Regions from separate parts of the Proteus columbae genome, predicted to be linked through region 2. Evidence: predicted binding sites of a transcription regulator. Region 2 holds the regulator's gene; each other region holds the start of a gene.

Region 1 (4,669 bases), 1.4 Mb from region 2:
AACCAAGAAGATCACTATCGAGTTACCATTATGAATATGATTAAAAGAAAGCCCGCAGCTAAAGCACGTAAGAAATCGCGTGAAGAGCTGAACGCGGAAGGACGTGAACGTAAACGTCAAAAGAAACACCGTGGCAATCCTGCCGGTAACCGTCAGCAGGAAGCGGAAAATAAACAGCAAGCGAACAATACAGCGCCGAAAGATCCACGTATTGGTAGCAAAAAACCGATCCCTCTGATTGTGGGCGATGCACCAAAAGTTGCGAAGAAAAAACCTGCGCCAGTTAAAGTAGAGCCCGTTCGTTTAACACCTGAGCAAGAGTTAGACCTATTAGAAAACGATGCACGCTTAGATGAATTACTGTCTCGTCTTGAAAACGGTGAAAAACTCAACGCAGAAGAGCAGGCTTATACTGAGAAAACCCTTGATCGCATTGATGAATTAATGGTTGAGCTAGGTATTGAGTTTGAAGATGATGACGATGAAGAAAAAACTGAAGACATCATGCAATTATTGAAAGGTAAATAATCAAAAGGCTAATCATTTTCCTTGATTACCTTACATCTAACGGATATCAATAACTTATTGATATCCGTTATTTTTTATAGCTCGCTCTCTCTTTTACTTTTCATTAATACTCATTATTAACAATAGATTAAATAACCCTCTCAAGCTCAGATAACTCCATCTATTCCTCTCTTGTTATCCCTGATATCCTATTTTTCTATCTTTAATATACGAGTGATAAAAAATATGGATAACAGACAGCAGTACTTAGATATCGCAGCCGGGCAAGGAGAAAAAGTGCCCTCTCGTATAGTGGCCTTCCCTGCACAGCCACTAAACTATGCGCTTATTGAACAACGCTTAGAAGAACAGACCGATTACACTGATGGTGAGATAAATTATCTAAGTGAAAATATTGACGATGGTTTTTTCTATCGCTGCCAACATGGTGATGACGAGTTACATTTTTTTGTCTGTCTTTACCCTCGTGATAAAGATTACGAAATACGTCCAATGTATTCGACTGATGAACTTACACCACAACTACTCGCGCATGCGAATTCGACAACTCAAGACTTATTATTAGAAACACTTTTTACTGAAACTTTGCATCCTTTAGCAAGCTATCGCCATCAACTGAATTTTCTTAATATCATCGCACCTGAAATGGTCTTAGCATTAGATGAATCAGCGGCAGGTAAAGCATTAACACCTGAGTGGATACGCTTTCAATTAGAAACGCCCGATCTCTATCCTGAAGTAGAAAGCTTATATGTTATTCATGCTGTCTATGACACAGAAAATGATCCACCAACTATGTTTTGGTTCCATACGCATGGATTAGCGCGTTGCGGCTTAACAGAAGTCGATTTAGTTATTCCAAGTATGCTTGAATCTTACTATGGTATTCCTGATCTCTTCCGCTGCTTTGTTAACAACAGTATTAATCATCGCCAAATTGAATTTGGTGAACCGATGCTGTGTGGTCAAACATCATCAGGTTTGGAGTATCTTGTCGCATTACCTTTTGAAGAAGGTATTCGTCATATTAATCAATCAACACCTCTTGGTAGCCTTAGACCTTTAGAAGAGATGCGTTATGACACTGAAGGCGCACCAAATGGCGTTTTCTTGGGTGATTTGGCTGATCGTGATGAATATCATCAACACCCTTCTTCTATGCTATTTAGAACCAATGAAGAAAATCCTGTTTTAGAAACCTTCTTTAAAGGTTATGAAGAGCAACAAGCGATGATGCTACTGCGTAGCAATGAAGAAACCTATGAGATGTCTGAAAAAGCCAAGCGACGCTGGGAATACTTCGTTTCTATGTTTGATAACTACAATCAACCGCCTGTTGAGAAAAAAAGTGGTTTTCTCTCCAAATTATTAGGAAAAGACAAACCCGAAGAGACTGAAAACCCGTGGCAGTTTATGATCAAGTTCGGCATTCCTTATGGTGAAGAGGAAGAGCTAGAGCATATGTGGTTTGTGCCACAGTCTCGTGATGGAGACACCGTTTATGCAAAATTACTCAACGTGCCATTTTATGTTGAGGATATGCAAGAAGGTGAAATCTATCCTATCAACACCGCATTAATAACTGATTGGGTCGTTTCATACGAAGACGATAGTTATACCCCGAACAATATTTACCAACTTTTTAGCCACCAGCAAACTCACTAATTAGCGGGTATTTACAATAACAACGCGAGCTTTTCATTTAAAAAACGATGAAGAGCTCGCCATGCTAATCGCCTTAAAATCTGCTGTCATATTGTGACCCGTTAATATCATTAATTAATTGTTATTTTATTGCTACATTGACACTTCAACTCTTCACATTCTGTTTTTGTCTAGTAACAGATAAGGTAAACAGCCTATTTTCATCTCAATATCTTTTCTCTGGTTGATTTAAATCAAGTGCAGATATGCATAGACTAGGCTAAATTATACCCAATAAGGATAATTATAATTCTCATTAGCATTAAAAATATTTATTATAATTAACCTTAATATTATTATGTGAATTCTCATACACATTAATAATTATCAGTATCATTATTCTTTGTATCAATATTCGTGGAAGGACAATCATGTCTCTGATCCCAAATCACAGTTATAAAATCTTGAGCTACTCACCTCAGATTAGCCCTGCATACAGACAGAAATTATTATCTTTAGGTATGTTACCTGGCGCTGTGTTTAACGTTATTCGTATCGCACCACTGGGTGATCCTATTCAAATAGAAACGCACCGAGTATCCCTAATTTTGAGAAAAAAAGATCTCGCACTCATTAATCTTAGCGAAGTGGTTCATAACGAAAAATAATCGTTATTTCTCATTCAACCAGGCAAGACAACTATTGGCATCACTATTATGACTCCTCTCACTATAGGCCTTATCGGTAATCCCAATGCTGGTAAAACAACACTCTTTAATCAGTTAACAGGCTCTCGCCAGCGTGTGGGTAACTGGGCGGGTGTAACGGTCGAACGCAAAGTTGGTCGTTTCACAACTGCAAATCATAAAATTGAGCTCGTCGATTTACCCGGCACTTACTCTTTAACGACAATCTCAGAACAGACATCGCTTGATGAGCAAATTGCCTGCCATTTCATTTTAAGTAATGAAGCAGACATGCTGATTAACGTGGTTGATGCATCAAATCTTGAGCGTAACCTCTATTTGACATTGCAACTACTTGAGCTTGGTATTCCGTGCATCGTGGCATTAAATATGCTCGACATTGCAGAACACCAAGATATGCAAATTGATATCAAGGCACTTTCAGAGCAACTGGGTTGCCCTGTTATTCCAATGGTTTCAACCAAAGCATCGGGAATTGATAAGCTCAAAGAAGCCATTGATACCTTCCCTGCTGAAAAGAAAAAACCACAAGAATTACTGACGTCTTATCCGATATGGTTACTTAATGAAGTCGAGGCACTTGCTGAAAAAATTAATCACGATGAGTTTAATTTACAGCAACGTCGTTGGATGGCATTACAGTGTTTAGAAGGGGATATCTATACCCATCAACGCGCCCAAATCACGACAGAAGATATCAAAACGATCCGTCAACGCATTCAGGACGAGCATAACAATGAACCTGAATTAGTCATTGCAGATGCCCGTTATCAAAATATTGAGCGTATCTGTCATACCGTGATTAATATGGAAGCCATTAAGCCGAATATTCTGACGCAAAATATCGATAAAGTGATATTAAACCGTTGGTTAGGTGTTCCTATCTTCCTGTTTATTATGTATTTAATGTTCGTTCTAGCAATTAACATTGGTGGTGCTTTACAGCCTGCTTTTGAAGGTGGCTCTGAAGCTATCTTTATCCATGGTATTCAATGGATTGGTGCAACCTTTAACTTCCCTGAATGGCTGACCATTTTCCTTGCTCAAGGTATCGGTGGTGGTATCAATACCGTTCTGCCATTAGTGCCACAAATCGGGATGATGTACCTGTTCTTATCTATTCTTGAAGATTCAGGTTATATGGCGCGAGCTGCTTTTGTGATGGATAGATTGATGCAGGCTCTGGGTTTACCTGGTAAATCATTTGTACCACTTATTGTCGGTTTTGGCTGTAACGTACCTTCCATTATGGGTGCGCGTACACTAGATGCACCAAGAGAACGTCTGATCACCGTATTGATGGCACCGTTTATGTCTTGTGGTGCGCGTTTAGCTATTTTTGCTGTGTTTGCTGCTGCTTTCTTTGGTAAAAATGGCGCAAGTGTTGTTTTCTCACTTTATCTTCTGGGTATTGTGGTTGCTATCCTCACAGGCTTACTGCTAAAACACACCATTATGCGTGGTGAAGCCTCACCTTTCGTGATGGAGCTGCCGGTTTATCACGTTCCTCACCTAAAAACGTTACTGATGCAAACATGGCAACGTCTAAAAGGCTTCGTGGTACGTGCAGGTAAAGTCATTATTATTGCCAGTATGTTTATTGGTGCGCTAAACAGCTTTACCTTCTCAGGTAAACCTGCGGATAACATCAATGATTCAGCGCTAGCTTCTGTCAGTAAAGTGATCACACCATTACTGCAACCTATTGGTGTTCACAACGATAACTGGCAAGCAACGGTTGGTTTAGTCACTGGTGCAATGGCAAAAGAAGTGGTAGTAGGAACATTAAA
Region 2 (4,669 bases):
ACATCTAGATAATGGCATTTTTATGGTTTTTTATAAATTTATCTTATCAATTATTTCTGAACTTCATTACTCTTTCATATTATTGCGATAAGTTGGCTTAGCATCTTGTGCATGTCATCATAGAAGAAAATCGCAATCATCTTGGTCATTAATATGAAACTCAATACATTACTAAATTATCAATTACACCAACCTGAAACGACACCTGTATCTAATTTACCTATCGTCTTGATCCATGGCCTCTTTGGTGATCTCAATAATTTAGGTGTTTTAGGTCGTGCACTTCGTCAAGATAATACCGTGATACAAATTGATGTGCGTAACCATGGACACTCTCCTCATAGCGAAAGTATGAATTATCAAGATATGGCGCAAGATGTGCTCGCATTGCTTGACAGTTTAACTATCTCAAAAGCCATTATTATTGGGCACTCAATGGGAGGCAAAATTGCGATGGCGATGACAGCATTAGCTCCCGAACGTATTGCAAATATTGTTGTGATTGATATGTCACCCGTTACTTATAACGTTCGCCGCCATGACAAAATTTTTGCAGCGCTTGAAGCCGTAACAGAAGCTAAAGTCACACGTCGTCAAGATGCTGTGGAAATCATGCGTCCTTTTATTAAAGAGGAAGGTGTGATCCAATTTTTACTCAAATCATTCAAAAATGGTGAGTGGCTATTTAATTTACCTGCAATAAAAAATGCTTATTCAGATATTATTGGCTGGCAAGAGGTGCCGGCTTGGCATCATCCTGTATTATTTATTCGTGGCGGTTTATCACCTTACATTTTAGATGAGTATCGTGAAAACATCGCTCGTCAATTTCCGCTCGCGACCGCCTTTGTTGTCGCAAATACAGGGCATTGGGTACATTCAGAAAAGCCAGATACCGTTATTAAGGCTATTCGTCGTTTTTTAGAGAAAGCTTAGTTAATAAACTTAACAGCTTAAAATAACGTCACTGAAAAATGATAATTTAGTAGAATGTATAATTATTGTGCTTAAAAATAGCGTCTGTTGATAAAAAGACCAAATCACAATAAGTTAAACTCAGGAAGCAGTGGCGAGACATCACTATGTGGGGTATTATTGGGCGTTTCGCAATTGAGTCATTGGTATACGCCCTTTCACAGCAAAATTTATGGCAAAAGAACAAACTGATCGCACCACACTGGATTTGTTCGCAGATGAACGCAGACCTGGGCGACCTAAAACAAACCCGCTTTCTCGGGATGAACAGCTTAGAATTAATAAACGCAATCAATTAAGACGTGACAGAGTTAATGGTTTACGTCGAGTTGAGTTAAAATTAAATGAAGATGCTGTAAATGCTCTCAATGAGTTGGCGACAGAAAGAAACGTCAGTCGTAGTGAACTTATTGAAGAAATATTACTAGAGCAATTGGCGCAAAATAACGCCTTAAAAATGCATCAAAACAAGAATAGTTAGCAGATAAACCACACAAATTCGACAGAATTAGCCTGCTATTTTCGTCAAAATACGTTTTTAGTTTTCTATTATGAAAACACAATGCTTATCTTTCACTAGTAATTGTTCAAACACAGACAAATATACTCTAAATATTTTGAAGTGTAGCTAGGTGACAAGTGAATGAATCACTAGAAACATACAAGAAGTATGTGACTTGTGGAAATATACGTAGTCAATAACGCTACAATTTGAAATATAACGAATTTAGAATAAAAGAGGTTATCTCACTTTATGGCAATCATAGGAATATTCTTCGGCAGTGATACTGGCAACACTGAAAATATTGCCAAAATGCTTCAAGAAAGACTGGGCGCTGATAATGCCGAAGTTCATGATATTGCAAAATCCAGTCAAGAAGACATCGAAGCGTTCGATATTCTGTTACTAGGTATTCCTACTTGGTATTATGGTGAAGCACAATGTGATTGGGATGATTTTTTCCCAACACTAGAAGATATTGATTTCAATGGTAAGCTTGTTGCACTATTTGGTTGTGGTGACCAAGAAGACTATGCAGAATATTTCTGTGATGCAATGGGTACTATCCGCGATATTATTGAACCTCGTGGTGCAGTTATCGTAGGACATTGGCCAACCGAAGGTTATCATTTCGAAGCCTCTAAAGGGCTTGCAGATGATAATCATTTTATCGGCCTTGCGATTGATGAAGATCGTCAACCAGAATTAACCGAAGAGCGTGTTGACGCTTGGGTTGCTCAAATCAAAGAAGAAATGAGCCTAGACGAAATTTTGGGATAATATAAATACTCAATATTGAGAATGATAATTATTCAATGGTGTGCTAAGATAGTGTGATAGGTGGGGTGTTTATTTTTAAATATCATGCCTATAATCAATGAGGTTATTTATTCACCCGAGTATTAATGAATAAAGCCCATTTGTGAGCACAAAAATTAAATTCACCATTAGCAACAGGATTAAATCCGCATGACCGACAATAATAAAGCGTTAAAAAATGCTGGGTTAAAAGTTACACTTCCTCGCTTAAAGATCTTGGAAGTGCTCCAGGATCCTGAGTGCCATCATGTCAGTGCTGAAGATCTCTACAAAAAACTTATCGATATCGGTGAAGAGATTGGTCTGGCAACAGTGTATCGCGTCTTAAACCAATTTGATGATGCTGGTATTGTTACCCGACATAATTTTGAAGGTGGTAAATCAGTATTTGAATTAACTCAACAACACCATCATGACCATTTAATTTGTCTTGATTGTGGCAAAGTTATTGAGTTTACAGACGATGCAATTGAATTACGCCAAAGAAATATCGCTGAACGTCATGGTATCAAACTTTCCAATCATAGCCTTTATTTATATGGCCATTGTGCTGAAGGTAATTGTAAAGAAGATAGCCACGCACATGATGAGAAATAATTCATTCTGGATAATCTCTCAGTAAAAAAAAGGAACTGTGAACAGTTCCTTTTTTATTGGCTCCCGCTATGAACCTCAATATTATCGTGTAATGACGTCACCTTAAAGATAACATAAGCTATATCAATTCACTTCGTCACACTAATACTGTGTTTGATATGTTTTAAATGCACCACTATCGTAAAAGTAACAATAACTAACAGTGACCAAGAGCCCCACTTCCCTGCATGCACGGCAGACCAAGCACCAATTTGGTTTGGATATTGCCAAACACCGAAGAACGTACCAAAATTCTCAGCAAGCCAAATAAAGAAACCAATCAGAATAAAAGCAAGTAATAAGGGCATTTTTCGCTCTGTATCATAAGGCGTAAAATAAACCACACTACGAGCATAAAGACCTAAAATAAAGGCCGTTAAATACCAACGATAATCACCAATAAAATGATGAGAAAAGAAATTAATATAAATCGCAAGTGCAACCAATGTTGCCAGCCAATAAGGTGGATAATGTTCAATTCGTACCTTTAAAAAACGCCATGCTTGAATTAAATAACTCCCCACAGCCGAATACATAAAGCCTGTAAATAATGGGACTTCCCACAATTTCGTGTAAGCAAAATCAGGGTATTTCCATGAACCAATTGCCGCTGATGTTTTAAATAACTCCATCACAAAACCAACAATGTGGAAAAAACAAATCGCTTTTAATTCATCCCATGTTTCTAGCTTTCCCCACACCATCCATAATTGAAAAGCGATAGCGAGAATAAGCAGTACATCATAACGAGGTATACCAAAGACACCTTTACTTGGCGTTGCAAATAAAATAAAAAAGAAAAATCCCGCAAATAAACAAGAACGCGCCTCTTTCACACCAAAAAAAAGAAATTCAACAATAAATCGTTTTATACCTTTAAAGGGCTTCAATGGTGGTTCTAATAAAAAATCATCCAATCGCTTTAACATGCTTCTTCCTGAAAACTCGCATTATCGAACAGCCTTCAATGCGGAATAATACATAAGGTGAGATAAAATGAATGGTAAGAAATCTGCCATAGAATAAAAAAACGTACAAGGATGAAAAGGACGAAAAAAAAGAAAGGAATGAAAAAATAAAGGTATTTCCCCCCCACTACGATACCCACTCTGACTGCCTTTACTTAGGGTAAATACCTTACGCAAATTCTGCGAAATAACTGAAGCACAAGAGATAAACATAACCCACTCACATTTATCTCAGACGACATGACATGACGACTTTACTTCATTACTTTTACTACATTACTTTTACTACATTACTTTTACTACATACTGCGATTTTAAAACGACTCTTTACTTCGACTCTTCTACTTCTTACTACTGTTGCTGACAACTTCACTTTATTAACGAGACTTATTTGTAAGGTTCTTCTTAATTAATGCATCTCTATCTTTCTACTAGTTATTTTTACTTATCGTAATCGTATTTAGCTTTTTTAGTTTTATTCAGGATAAAGTGCAATTAATACACTTTATCCTTATGCTGATATTAGAAAATAGTGAATGGCATTATCACGTTAAACTTAACGTCTTTTTCATCTTGGAAGATATTACCAAAACCACCGTCATAACTTGGAATATCGGAGTGGTTATCGTAACGGGTATAATGAAGCTTAAAGAGAGTACCTTTAGCGCGACCTTCTTGAACCGTATACATAATATCCGCATTCCATGCACTTTCTCTGATACGCTGACCTTGGTCATAAACGGCTTTACCACTTGGTTTCGCATCCCAT
Region 3 (4,669 bases), 440 kb from region 2:
TAACACCGAAATGTTATGGCTTCTAAATTTATTAAAATAATAAAATGCTATGTGTAGTTCTCTGCCTTTCACGTTTTATTTTACTCACTGCGTATCAAAGATAAGTAGTGGTTTGAATAAGTAAATAAAATCTACTTACCAGAAATTGGAATGACTGAAAACAACGGTCTACCTGGTGCAATAAAAAAATAAGTACCCAAATACGGATAACTTAGATAATAAATAAATTAGGCGTTATAACACATTACAAAATATTTCAATTTGTAACGTGAGTGCATTATATCCAATAAGATTTTTTGCGCAAGTTTTTTTACACTTAAATCAAATTTACATAAAGACATTATAAATCATAAGGTTATAGATAAATTTAACTTTAAAATGTCGAACTAAACAAATCTAAAAATGAAAAAAAATGAAGAGTTAATGAATATTAATGTTATAGGAGTTCAAATAATGATATCTACTTAGCATTAATTGATTCAGCCCGCCATTACTCAATAAATTTAATTAATCGTTTACTCATAAACTTAATCTACTTATTATTAATCTTATTTAACACTAAAGTTAAATTTTATTCTAACTCAATTTTATTAATAATATCGATAACCATTAAAAACGGTAAAAATATAAACTCTATTTCTTCTATACAATAAAAAAGCACTTTATTCATCATTTCACAACGACAAATAAAGTGCTTTTAAAATAGAGTAATAATACTTAAATAAATAGCTTATTTGCTAAAATTTAACCACCCGTAGAGACGGTTTCCATTCCCACTAGTCCAACTTTGAGATAACCCGCTTTTCTTAGCGAATCCATTGCCGACATTAACGTTTCATAATCAACCGTTTTATCAGCTTGGAAAAAGATTGTTGTCTCTTTGTTTGCTTGTGTCATGGTATCTAACACATTCGCCATCGTTTCATGTGTGACCATCTCTTCACCAATGAAAATTTGTTTATCCGACTTAATCGTTAAATAAACAGGCTTTTCAGGACGAGGTTGTGGTTTAGCACTTGAAGCGGGTAAATTTACTTTTATATCAACAGTAGCTAAAGGTGCCGCCACCATAAAGATAATGAGTAGAACCAACATGACATCAATAAAAGGCGTCACATTGATATCATGCAATTCATTATCATCACCTGAATCATCACCAAGACGCATTGCCATAATTCATTACCTTGCTTTGCTGTTTTCGATATCTAAATCACGGCTGACTAATGTCACCACACCTGTTGCGATATCACCAATTTCACCACGATAACCTGCGATCATACGAGCAAAAATGTTATAGATAATAACCGCTGGAATTGCCGCAATCAGACCAATCGCGGTTGCTAATAGCGCTTCTGCAATACCTGGTGCAACAACAGCAAGATTTGTCGTTTGAGAATGTGCAATACCGATGAAGCTATTCATGATCCCCCAAACCGTACCGAAAAGGCCGATAAAGGGAGAAATTGCACCGATTGTGGCTAAGTAACCATTACCGCGACCTAATTCACGAATAATTGCTGCAACGCGACGTTCCATACGCATTTCAACACGCTCTTTAATGCCTGATGCCACTTTACTTTCTTGAGAGTAAGTACGCTCTAATTCTGCATCATTAAAGAGATCAGCGGTTGCGCTCTTATTACCAAATTTTTTGCTAATCGCTAACGCATCGTTAAGTGATTTAGCTTCAACTAACTGAGCCGTCTCATTTCTTAAGCGACGACGCAGTGAGATCAAGTAACTTCCTTTCGCGAAAAATAGTGCCCAAGTAACAATAGAGGCTAACAATAAGCCAATCATGACACTTTTAACGACTAAGTCTGCATTACGGTACATGCCCATTACAGATAAATCTTCAGCGAATCCACCACCAGCAACCATTTCAGGTTGTACTTCTGATGGTGTATTTTCTGTCGCTGAAGGTACATTTTCTGAATTCTCAGCCGTTGTTACAGGTGTATTTTCACCTTCAGGCTTAGTGGTTTCAGTACCTACTGCTTTCACTTCATTACCCGTTGTAGAAGTCGTTGAAGCAGTAGCAGTTGTTGGTGTAGCTGTTCCCGGTGTAGAAGCTGTTGAAGAAACGGCAGCAGTAGTTGGCTGTTCAGTTGGTGTGGCAGGAATCGTATCCGCAAAAGCAGAGCCTGTCAGACCGATTGCCAATAGAATAGAAGCTGTCAAATTACGCATCAGTTGGCCTTTTACTCTCTTTTTTATCTATTTATTTATTCAGTAATGAAGCTTTTTCTTCACTACTTACCCAAAATCGTTCGCTTACAATCATCCTGTTTGCCATCAGGAAAGAGAAAACGCTCAAATGATATCAAACATGAAGCATTTTGATAGTAATTATCATTACTATTTGGCTATTTTTTTTTCATTTGTCGATTTTTAAGACAAATTATCGTTCTTTCACGTAACGTGAAATTTTATCAACTACTCTGCAAGCCTTTTGTACTTATCCAAAAAATGAATTAACTTGAGGTAAACACACCATCAATTAAAAGAAGGTATTAAGGATGACGCTAAAAAAACAAGAAACCTCACTCCTCCTTTCTGGTCGAGCTAAAAAATATTCCCAAGGCGCAGTAAACCCAATTATACAACGAACATCATCCGTTATTTTTGATTCCGTTGCACAAAAACGTGAAGCAACGAAAAAACGAGCGGAAGGTACGCTTTTTTATGGCCGTCGAGGTACAACCACACATTTTGCCTTACAAGAAGCTTTAACGGAATTAGAGCAAGGTGCAGGCTGCGCATTATTTCCTTCAGGTGCAGCTGCGATTACGCAATCTATACTCGCATTTATTGAGCAAGGTGCTCATATTCTTGTTACAGGCTCTGCCTACGATCCAACTCAAAATTTTTGTGATCAGATCTTACGTAAATTCTCAGTGACAACGACTTATTTTGATCCTTTAATCGGCAAAGAGATCAGCCAATTGCTACTTCCTGAAACAAAAATCGTTTTTCTTGAATCTCCAGGATCAATCACGATGGAAATTCAAGATCTACAAGGAATAGTCAATTCAGTGCGCCAATATAACCCTGAAATCATTATTATGATTGATAACACTTGGGCGGCGGGATTACTGCTTAAACCACTAACATTGGGTGCTGACATTTCAATCCAATCTGCCACAAAATATATTAATGGTCACTCTGATGGCATGTTAGGTTTTGCTGTGGCTAATGAACGTTGCTGGGCGCAGTTACGTGAAAATACCTATTTATTAGGTCAATGTGTTGATCCTGATACTGCTTATATGACAACAAGAGGATTAAGAACATTACCTGTCAGGATGAAACAACACGAACAAAGTGCATTAGAAGTCGCTCGCTGGTTAAAACAACATCCTTTAGTTGATAATGTTTATCACCCTGCTTTAGTCTCTTGCCCAGGACATGAATATTTCCAACGTGATTTCTCTGGTAGCAATGGGTTGTTCTCTTTTAGTTTAAGGAAAATCCTAACCACTGAAGAATTTGCACTTTTCTTGGATAACTTCTCATTATTTAAGATGGCGTTTTCATGGGGAGGATTTGAATCTTTAATTTTGGGTTATCAACCTAATGATATTAAAGCGATGCGCCAATATGAAACTCAGCCAACATTTACGGGAACACTATTTCGCATTCATATTGGATTAGAAAATGTAGATGACCTTATTGAAGATCTAGAACAAGCCTTTTTACGTATTTCTTAATAAAGAATGAATTTTTTATTAAAAAAAATCTATCCCTGTGGTTCCACAGGGATTAAATCAAACTGTTCTCTTTATTTTGCGTTAGAATAGCGAACATAAAGTCCTTTTTTAATGCGAGTTCGCTAATGGGTACATTAAAAGAGATCATTCACGCGCTAATGCAACACGATTATATGGTGTTAGCTAATCCAAATGTGCTGTGGGTTATCTATATTGTTCTTTTTGTTATTATTATGCTGGAAAACGGGGTATTACCCGCCGCATTTTTACCAGGAGATACACTGCTTATTCTTTGCGGTGCCTTAATTGCAAAAGGTGTTTTACACTTTTTCCCGACTATCATTATATTAGGCGCTGCCGCGAGTATTGGGAGTTGGCTCGGATTTTTACAGGGCCGCTGGCTAAGTGATACAAAAATAGTTAAACGTTGGATGGCTCAATTACCAGAGCAATATCATCATAAGGCAAATGATCTCTTCCATCGCCAAGGGTTATACGCGCTATTACTGGGTCGTTTTATTGGGTTCGTGCGTACATTATTACCGACGCTGGCTGGCTTATCAGAATTACAACAACGTCGCTTTCAAATATTTAACTGGTTAAGTGGTTTCTTATGGGTGGGGATTATTGTTTCTTTAGGCTATGTACTAAATCTTATTCCTTTTATTCAAAAGCATGAAACCTTAGTCATGAATATTTTGATGACATTACCTGTATTACTCTTAAGTGCAGGTTTAATTGGTTCGATTGTGATGTATATTCGCCATCGTAAAAATAGTACCAGTAATAAGTAATTAAAAAAACGCCATTATGTTAATCATCATAATGGCGTTTTTAATCATCTAATACCTCAAAAGTTCAGTTGTTCATTGTCTTATCTCCTATCTTTTTAATATCTCAGTAAAAATTCATTGATATTTATCACCGTCATCTTTTTGCCTTAATCTGTATGTCGTTAA

Evidence for each region. The regulator Fur, encoded in region 2, represses iron uptake genes when iron is present. The targets are predictions, from matches to a motif close to ATAATAATGAGAACNACTATCAA.
Region 1: feoA (ferrous iron transporter A) is a predicted target of Fur. The motif match lies at 2,473-2,495, and genes of this name have one in related genera.
Region 3: exbB (tonB-system energizer ExbB) is a predicted target of Fur. The motif match lies at 2,340-2,362, and genes of this name have one in related genera.

Annotation. Positions count from the first base shown of each region.
Region 1 covers NZ_CP043925.1:3,858,634-3,863,302, forward strand. Annotated here, with positions in the region: gene yihI (Der GTPase-activating protein YihI) at 31-528, shown strand; gene F1325_RS17955 (DUF4026 domain-containing protein) at 754-2,193, shown strand; gene feoA (ferrous iron transporter A) at 2,604-2,840, shown strand; gene feoB (Fe(2+) transporter permease subunit FeoB) at 2,889-4,669, shown strand, end outside.
Region 2 covers NZ_CP043925.1:1,099,210-1,103,878, reverse strand. Annotated here, with positions in the region: gene ybfF (esterase) at 154-936, shown strand; gene ybfE (LexA regulated protein) at 1,148-1,456, shown strand; gene fldA (flavodoxin FldA) at 1,730-2,257, shown strand; gene fur (ferric iron uptake transcriptional regulator) at 2,447-2,893, shown strand; gene F1325_RS05100 (DUF817 domain-containing protein) at 3,022-3,861, opposite strand; gene chiP (chitoporin ChiP) at 4,423-4,669, opposite strand, start outside.
Region 3 covers NZ_CP043925.1:657,597-662,265, reverse strand. Annotated here, with positions in the region: gene exbD (TonB system transport protein ExbD) at 745-1,173, opposite strand; gene exbB (tonB-system energizer ExbB) at 1,180-2,190, opposite strand; gene metC (cystathionine beta-lyase) at 2,520-3,710, shown strand; gene F1325_RS03085 (DedA family protein) at 3,836-4,504, shown strand; gene F1325_RS03080 (class I SAM-dependent methyltransferase) at 4,666-4,669, opposite strand, start outside.